One region of the Streptomyces sp. NPDC101152 genome, then DNA from elsewhere that is predicted to be linked to it. Evidence: riboswitches for the same ligand, from Rfam matches in the RefSeq annotation. Region 1 holds a riboswitch; each other region holds the start of a gene.
What was found. A riboswitch is a leader RNA that binds a small molecule or an ion and turns the genes downstream of it on or off. The one in region 1 is predicted to bind cyclic di-AMP.
Positions count from the first base shown of each region.

Region 2: linked by a shared signal. The riboswitch ahead of ACIRVK_RS19795 (transglycosylase family protein) and the one ahead of ACIRVK_RS12780 (C40 family peptidase) in region 1 are both predicted to bind cyclic di-AMP.
Region 3: linked by a shared signal. The riboswitch ahead of ACIRVK_RS11870 (C40 family peptidase) and the one ahead of ACIRVK_RS12780 (C40 family peptidase) in region 1 are both predicted to bind cyclic di-AMP.

Region 1 is NZ_JBIWPO010000007.1:288,727-290,980, reverse strand. It holds gene ACIRVK_RS12790 (LysR family substrate-binding domain-containing protein) at 1-384, opposite strand, end outside; gene ACIRVK_RS12785 (DUF5997 family protein) at 443-847, shown strand; cyclic di-AMP (ydaO/yuaA leader) riboswitch at 1,039-1,203, shown strand; gene ACIRVK_RS12780 (C40 family peptidase) at 1,212-2,254, shown strand, end outside.
Region 2 is NZ_JBIWPO010000013.1:177,985-180,238, reverse strand. It holds gene eno (phosphopyruvate hydratase) at 1-153, opposite strand, end outside; gene ACIRVK_RS19795 (transglycosylase family protein) at 412-1,113, opposite strand; cyclic di-AMP (ydaO/yuaA leader) riboswitch at 1,117-1,334, opposite strand; gene ACIRVK_RS19790 (transglycosylase family protein) at 1,483-2,254, opposite strand, start outside.
Region 3 is NZ_JBIWPO010000007.1:91,851-94,104, reverse strand. It holds gene ACIRVK_RS11880 (ATP-dependent Clp protease proteolytic subunit) at 1-398, shown strand, start outside; gene ACIRVK_RS11875 (hypothetical protein) at 406-714, shown strand; cyclic di-AMP (ydaO/yuaA leader) riboswitch at 1,050-1,261, shown strand; gene ACIRVK_RS11870 (C40 family peptidase) at 1,265-1,738, shown strand; gene ACIRVK_RS11865 (DUF6328 family protein) at 1,820-2,254, shown strand, end outside.

The sequences.
Region 1 (2,254 bases):
GGCGGGGCGTTCGAAGGCGGGCTCGCCCGGTGGGCGCTCCCAGTCGAAGACGTCGTCAAGAGGGTGGAAGATCACCTCGTCGGCCAGGTCGGCGAGGGTCACCTCCTCGGCCGCCGTGATCACGTGGTCCTTGGGGACCACGACCACCGTGGTCTCGGTGTACAGCGGGATCGCGCTGAAGACGGCGCGGTCCACCGGGAGCCGCACCAGTCCGGCGTCCGCCTCGCCGGCGCGCAGCACGGCGGAGACCTCCGCCGCCGGGACGGCGAGGAGGTTCAGCGGGGTGTCGGGCAGGCGCTCGTGCCAGATCCGCACCCACTTGGCGGGCGTCGTCCCCGGGACGTACGCGAGCCGGAACACGGGGGATGCATCCGAGCCTGTCACCCCGCCAGGTTACCGGCCGTGGTCGGCGGCCTCGGACCCGGTCGATACCCTGGATCCCATGACGTCGCACCAGACCACCCAGACGATGAAGCCCGCGACCGCGGCGAAGAAGCTGGGTGTGTACCTCGAGGCCACCCCCGCCGAGTTCCGTGAGGGTGTCGTCTCGCGCGCCCAGCTCGAGCAGCTGCAGGCCGATCCGCCGCAGTGGCTGCGCGAGCTGCGGGCCAAGGGGCCGCACCCCCGTCCCGTGGTCGCGGCGAGGCTGGGCGTCTCCATCGCGGGCCTCGCGCGCGGTGGGGTCACCGAGCCCCTCACCACCGAGCAGATCGAGGCGCTCAGGCAGGAGCAGCCCGAGTGGCTCGTCCGGGAGCGCGCCACCCAGGCCGAGGTCCGCAAGGAGGGGGCGCGGATCAAGAAGCGGAACGCGGAGCGCGCGGCCCGGAGTGGCGACCGGCGGTCCTGACCGGCCGCCGTGACGACGTTCCGTCACGATCCCACGCCGCTGCGTGCACGACACACGTTTCTGACGGTGCGTCACGACGAAGGTCACAAAAGCGTATCGGACATTCTGGTCGTCAACCTTCACACGAGCCGCACAAGTTGGCTAGCGTGGTTTCAGGCCGCTCGAGTTCCTCCGGCGAACCCCGCCGGGACGCGCGGCCTCCGCTGAATCCGGTGCGAGCCGGAACCGGGGACCCAACCGAACAACGGGGTGAATCGGCCCAACAGCCCGTCAGGGCAAGGGTCGTAGGGCATGCCTTCCGGACACGACCGCCCGAACCCGACAGCTAACCCGGTAGGCGGAGTACGGAAGGAGTACGGCCCCCATGGCGCCGGAACGACCATCGCGCACCGGCGGCTTCGGCTTGCCCGGTATGCGCAACTCCGCCCTCGCGGCAGCGGCCCTCTCCTCGGTGGCAGTGCTCGCCCAGAGCGCCGACGCGGCGCCGGGCACGGCGGACGAGGGACCCAGCCGTGAGGCCGTCCGCCAGCGGGTGAACAGCCTCTACGACCAGGCGGAGTCCGACACCGGCCAGTGGAACTTCACCCGGCCGACGGCGACCGGATCGCGGGGCCGGGGTACCCCGGCCGGAGCCGGCCGGCGCTCGGACCCCGATGTCGACAACGTCAGCCGGCAGTGGTTCGACATGGCGCGCAACTCGCTGGGACCGACCGTCCCGGCGGCCCTGCCCGCCAGTCGCACCCCCGACCGGCGTCCGGCCGCCCCCCGGCCCGCGCGCTCGGCGGACCGCCCGCTGCCGGCCCGTACCGGCTTCGAACTGGAGGCGGCCGGCCGGCCCGCGGCCGAGCTGCCCGCCGGCGGCCCGCGGCGTCCCCTGCCCGAACTGCCCGCCGGCGACGCCACGGCCGTGCTTCCCGCCGTGCCGGCCCAGCGGCAGGAGTCCGCCATGGCCGCGCCGGCGACCGGCGCCGAGCCGAGGCAGACCTCACTGCGCCGCTCCAAGGAGCAGAGCCAGCGCAAGATCGCGGCGGCGAGCGAGCTGCTGTACCGCTACACCGCCCGCCAGACGTCGATGGCGCAGCCGGCCGTCGCGCCCCAGACACCGATCGTGTCACCGCCGGCTCTCGCGGCCCCGATGCCCGCCGGGCAGCAGCCGGCCGCCGCAGCCGCGTCGGCCGCGGCGCCCTGGTCGGAGCAGGCGAGCCGGGCGGTGGAGGAGGCCTGGCGACTCCAGCAGCCGTCCGTCCTCGACACGGGCGTGCAGCCGACGCAGCAGTGGACGCCGCAGCAGTCCCCTCTCGTCGACACGGGCGCGTCGAACACCCAGCAGTGGGCGCTCCAGCAGCCGACGGCAATGCCGACGACTCAAGCGGTGCCGCAGCAGGCGTCCGTGCTCGACACCGGCGC
Region 2 (2,254 bases), on a different contig from region 1:
GATGGCCTCGAAGGCGCCCGTCGAGGCGCCGGACGGGACGGCGGCACGACCCGTGCTGCCGTCGTCGAGGCCGACCTCGACCTCGACCGTGGGGTTGCCTCGGGAGTCCAGGATTTCCCGGGCTACGACGACGTCGATGGACGGCACGAGCATCTCCTTCTTGGGATGTGACGCGGGTACGCAGCACCGCGCGGGTTCTGCGAGTCCGAGCCTAACCGCCCCGGGCCGATCGGCCACGCTGCCGACCACCCCTTGGGCAGAACCGAGAGTAAATTGTTTCTGAACGGAACAAAGAGCGGCGCGGGCATCGCGCAAAAAACCCCGCTCCGGTGCGTACGGGGGAACACGCACCGGAGCGGGGAGCCCCTGAGGGCGGGGAAGGGCCTCTTCTTGGGGGGAGAGGCGCCCTTCTTACTTGAGGTGCAGCTGCTGACCCGGGTAGATGAGGTCGGCGTTGTCGACGATGTCCTTGTTCAGCTTGAACAGCTGCTGCCAGCCGCCCTTGACGCCGTGCTTCTCGGCGATCGAGCTGAGGGTGTCACCCTTGACGACCTTGTACTCGCCGTCGCCCTTCTTGACCTTCTTGCCGGTCGGGGTGGTGACGGTCTTCTGGCTCTTCAGGCTCTTGTCGGACTTGACGGCCGGACGCTCGGAGGAGCGGGAGGCGGTCTGCGACCCGCTCGAGCGGGTGGCGGTGCCGGCGCCCGAGGAGGAGTTCGAGGCGCTCGCACCGTTGTAGGCGGCGCCGGACAGACCCGTGCCGCAGACCGGCCAGGCACCCTTGCCCTGGGAGGCGAGGACCTTCTCGGCGACGGCTATCTGCTGCGCCTTGGAGGCCTGGTTGGCCTGCGGGGCGTAGGCGGTGCCGCCGTACGCGGCCCAGGTGGAGGCGGAGAACTGCAGGCCGCCGTAGTAGCCGTTGCCGGTGTTGATGGACCAGTTGCCGCCCGACTCGCACTGGGCGACCGCGTCCCACTCGGAGGCGGTGGCGGCGGAGGCGTTGCCGGCCGCCATCAGCGGGGCGGCGATGGCGACACCGGTGACACCGGCGAGCGCGGCGACGCGGGTGGCCTTGGACGGACGACGGTGCTTGCCCTTGCCGGAAAACAGCATGGATGATCCCCTCACCGACGCCTGCGAGGTGAGCTGTCGGGTTCGGGCCGGTTGAGTTGCCCGGCCGCGTCCTCGCTTCCACGAGGCGCGGCTTAACCCCTAGCCGCCACCGTCAACTGCCCGGTGGGGCGCTTACCTTGGGTCCCCCGCTCCTGCCTACGGCGCTGTTGCGCGACGACTGTTCCCGTACGGCCGCTGGCAGGATTCGGCGTTGCGACAGACGGGGCTCGGGTTGCCGAGCGGTCCTGACGGTAGACACGGGATCCGCGGAATTTCAAAGACGATCAGGGCTTCTGAGACTCATCCCACACTTTCGCGAAGCCGGACATTCAGCGCGAAATATGACGTGAACTCCCGCTGGCTTTCGCCCTATTCGGCAGGGAGACGCAGGGTCTGACCGGGGGCGATGTGGTTCGGGTCGCCCCCGAGGGCCTGCCTGTTCTCGTCGTAGAGCGCGCGCCATCCGCCGTTCAGGCCAAGGGCGTCGGCGATGGAGCCGAGGCTGTCGCCGGCGTGGACGGTGTACGAGCCGCCCGCGGCGCCGGCGGTCCTGCTCTCGTCGGCGCTCGGACCGCGATGCCGGCCGGCGCCGGTGCCCGACGTCACGGCGCCGGTGTCGACGAGGTTCCAGGAACCCACGGCCTGCTGGGAATTGTCCGAGTCATCACTCTTCGCCCGGCCTGTCGACGGAGTGCCGGCACTCTGCGCATCCGACGGAGAAGCGGACTGCGAGGCGGAGTTGCCCGATTTGGCGGATTTGTCGCCCGCGTCGGGAGACGCGTCGGGAGAGGCGGACGGCAAGGGGGAGCCGCCCGTCGAGGAGGAGCCACCGGCCGAGTCGCCGGAGGAGTTGGACAGACCGGTGGAACCGGAACCATCCGACGAACCGGATGAACCGGACGAACCGAGCAGGCTGCCGACGACGCCCGTGTCGACCGCGGCCGACCCCGAGTCCTTGGTGAGCCCGGAGGTCAGTCCACAGGTGTGGAAGGCGCCGACACCCTCGGCGTCGAGGAGCTTCTCGGCGACGGCTATCTGCTGGTTACGGCTGGCGAGGTCGGGGCGCTGGGCGTAGTCGAGGCCGCCGTACTTGTCCCAGTCCACCCGGGAGAGCTGCAGGCCCCCGTAGAGCCCGTTGCCG
Region 3 (2,254 bases), 200 kb from region 1:
TGTCGGCGATCTACGACACCATCCAGTACGTCAGCTGCGACGTGGAGACGATCTGCCTGGGCCAGGCGGGTTCGTCGGCCGCCGTGCTGCTGGGCGCCGGCACGGCGGGCAAGCGGTTCGCGCTGCCGGGCGCCCGTGTGGTGCTGCACCAGCCGGCGCTGTACGAACCGGTGCGAGGGCAGGCCAGCGATCTCGCCATCCAGGCCGAGGAGTTGACGCGGACGCGGGCCCAGCTCGAGGAGATGCTCGTCCGGCACACCGGACGCAGCCCGGAACAGGTCACCGCCGACATCGAGCGGGACAAGATCCTCGACGCGCGGGAGGCGGTGGAGTACGGGCTGGTGGACCGGATCATCCCCAGCCGCAAGGCCACCGTCGCCCCGCCGAGCGGGAGGTGAGCGGCCGGTGCTCCCACCCGAACTCCCGCCGCTGCCCGCGCTCACCAGGGCCGAGGGCGAGTTGATCGACCGTTACCTCGATGTGGTCGACCTGCTGGGCCGGATCAACCCGGCGCACCACGGGGACACCTACCGCGGACTGCGCGCCGCGCAGGCGCTGGTGGCCAGGGCGGCCGAACTGCGCGACGCACTGGCCCTGATGCACCAGCGCGGCGAGAACGAGGTGCACGCCCCCACGCTGCGGCGGGCCCTGAGGGTCCTGGACGGCGAGCGGCGCACGGCCCGGGTCACCGTGCCGCCGGACGACGACAGTTGACGCGAACGCCCGCTCCGGACATCCCGGCCCTGACGCCGGGCGTCCGGAGCGGCGCCGAAACGGACCAAATGACGTACCCCCCTTTGCAGTAGACGCGACCCCTTTTTCGCGACCCTCCAAGTTGCGCAACGCACGTGGCCGCAGGGCGGAATGGGGCATTCCACCCCAGGTCCGGGCCTCCTCGAGGTCCTCGACACCGCCTCGAACGCAGGGGCGTCCACCCGAACGGGTGAGTGGTGAGGAACAACACAAACCCCGATTCCATTGGGATTTTCGGACATCCGTGAGTCAAGATCCCTGTCTGACGACAAGCCCCCGCCACCGCGGCGGGGCAATCCGGGCGGACGCCGAGTCCTGCCGCCGCACGGATGACCGGTCGACAGAAGTGGATCGGCAGGAGTGGAGGACCCAAGCACGACGGGTCGCCGGGACGGTCACGCCATGACCGGTCCGAGCAGCCCTTGGGGTGAAGCCGCGTCAGCGGCCGGGCAACTTCGCCAGCCCGAATCCGACAGGTCATCCTTCACAGGCGGCTGACGAAGGGTTGCGCATGACTGCGCTCAATCGTGTCCCGTCGCTGATGGTCCGGGCCGGTACGGCCTCGGCCCTCACCCTCGCCGCCGTGGGCGGCTCCGTCGTGATCCCGGGGGTCGCCTCCGACGCCTCGGCCGCGACGCCGGCGACGAAGGCACTGCAGGTGGCTGCCTCCAAGAAGGGCTCGCCCTACGCGTGGGGTGCATCAGGACCACGCCGGTTCGACTGCTCCGGGCTCACGCTGTACTCGTACAAGGCGGCGGGCAAGAAACTGCCCCGTACGGCGGCCCAGCAGTACAACACGACCCGTCACATCTCCGCGAGCAACCGCAGGGCCGGGGACCTGGTGTTCTTCCACTCGGGGTCGAACGTCTACCACGTCGGCATCTACGCCGGGCAGGGGAAGATCTGGCACGCCCCCAGGACCGGGGACGTGGTGAGGCTGCAGAAGATCTGGACCAAGAGCGTCTGGTACGGACGGGTCAGCTGACTCTCCCGCGGGGGCGGCGGCCACCTGACAGGCCGTCGTCCCCGCGGGCCTGACCGGCGTCCGGCTGGATACCCGTGTCCCATGGCCCACCACCATCCCGCCGCGCGCAACGAGACCCCGCTCGAGCGCGCCGACCGCAACTTCGTGGAGTTGCTCCAGGAACTGCGCGTCACCCAGACCGGCGTGCAGATCCTCTTCGCCTTCCTGCTGAGCCTGGCCTTCACCCAGCGCTTCCCGTCCCTCGACACGTTCCAGCGCGCCACGTACGTCACCACGCTGCTGCTGGCAGTCCTCGCCGCCGCACTCTTCACCGCCCCGGCCGCGCTGCACCGCTCGCTCTTCCAGCAGGGCGCCAAGCCGCTCATCGTGCAGGTCTCCTCACGGCTCGCCACCGTCGGCATGGGCGTCCTGGTGTTCGCCTTCACCGGATCGGTGCTGCTGGTCGTGGACGTGACGACCGGTCGGACCGGCGGACTGGTGGCCGGCGCGGCCACCCTGTCCGCGTGCCTGGGTCTG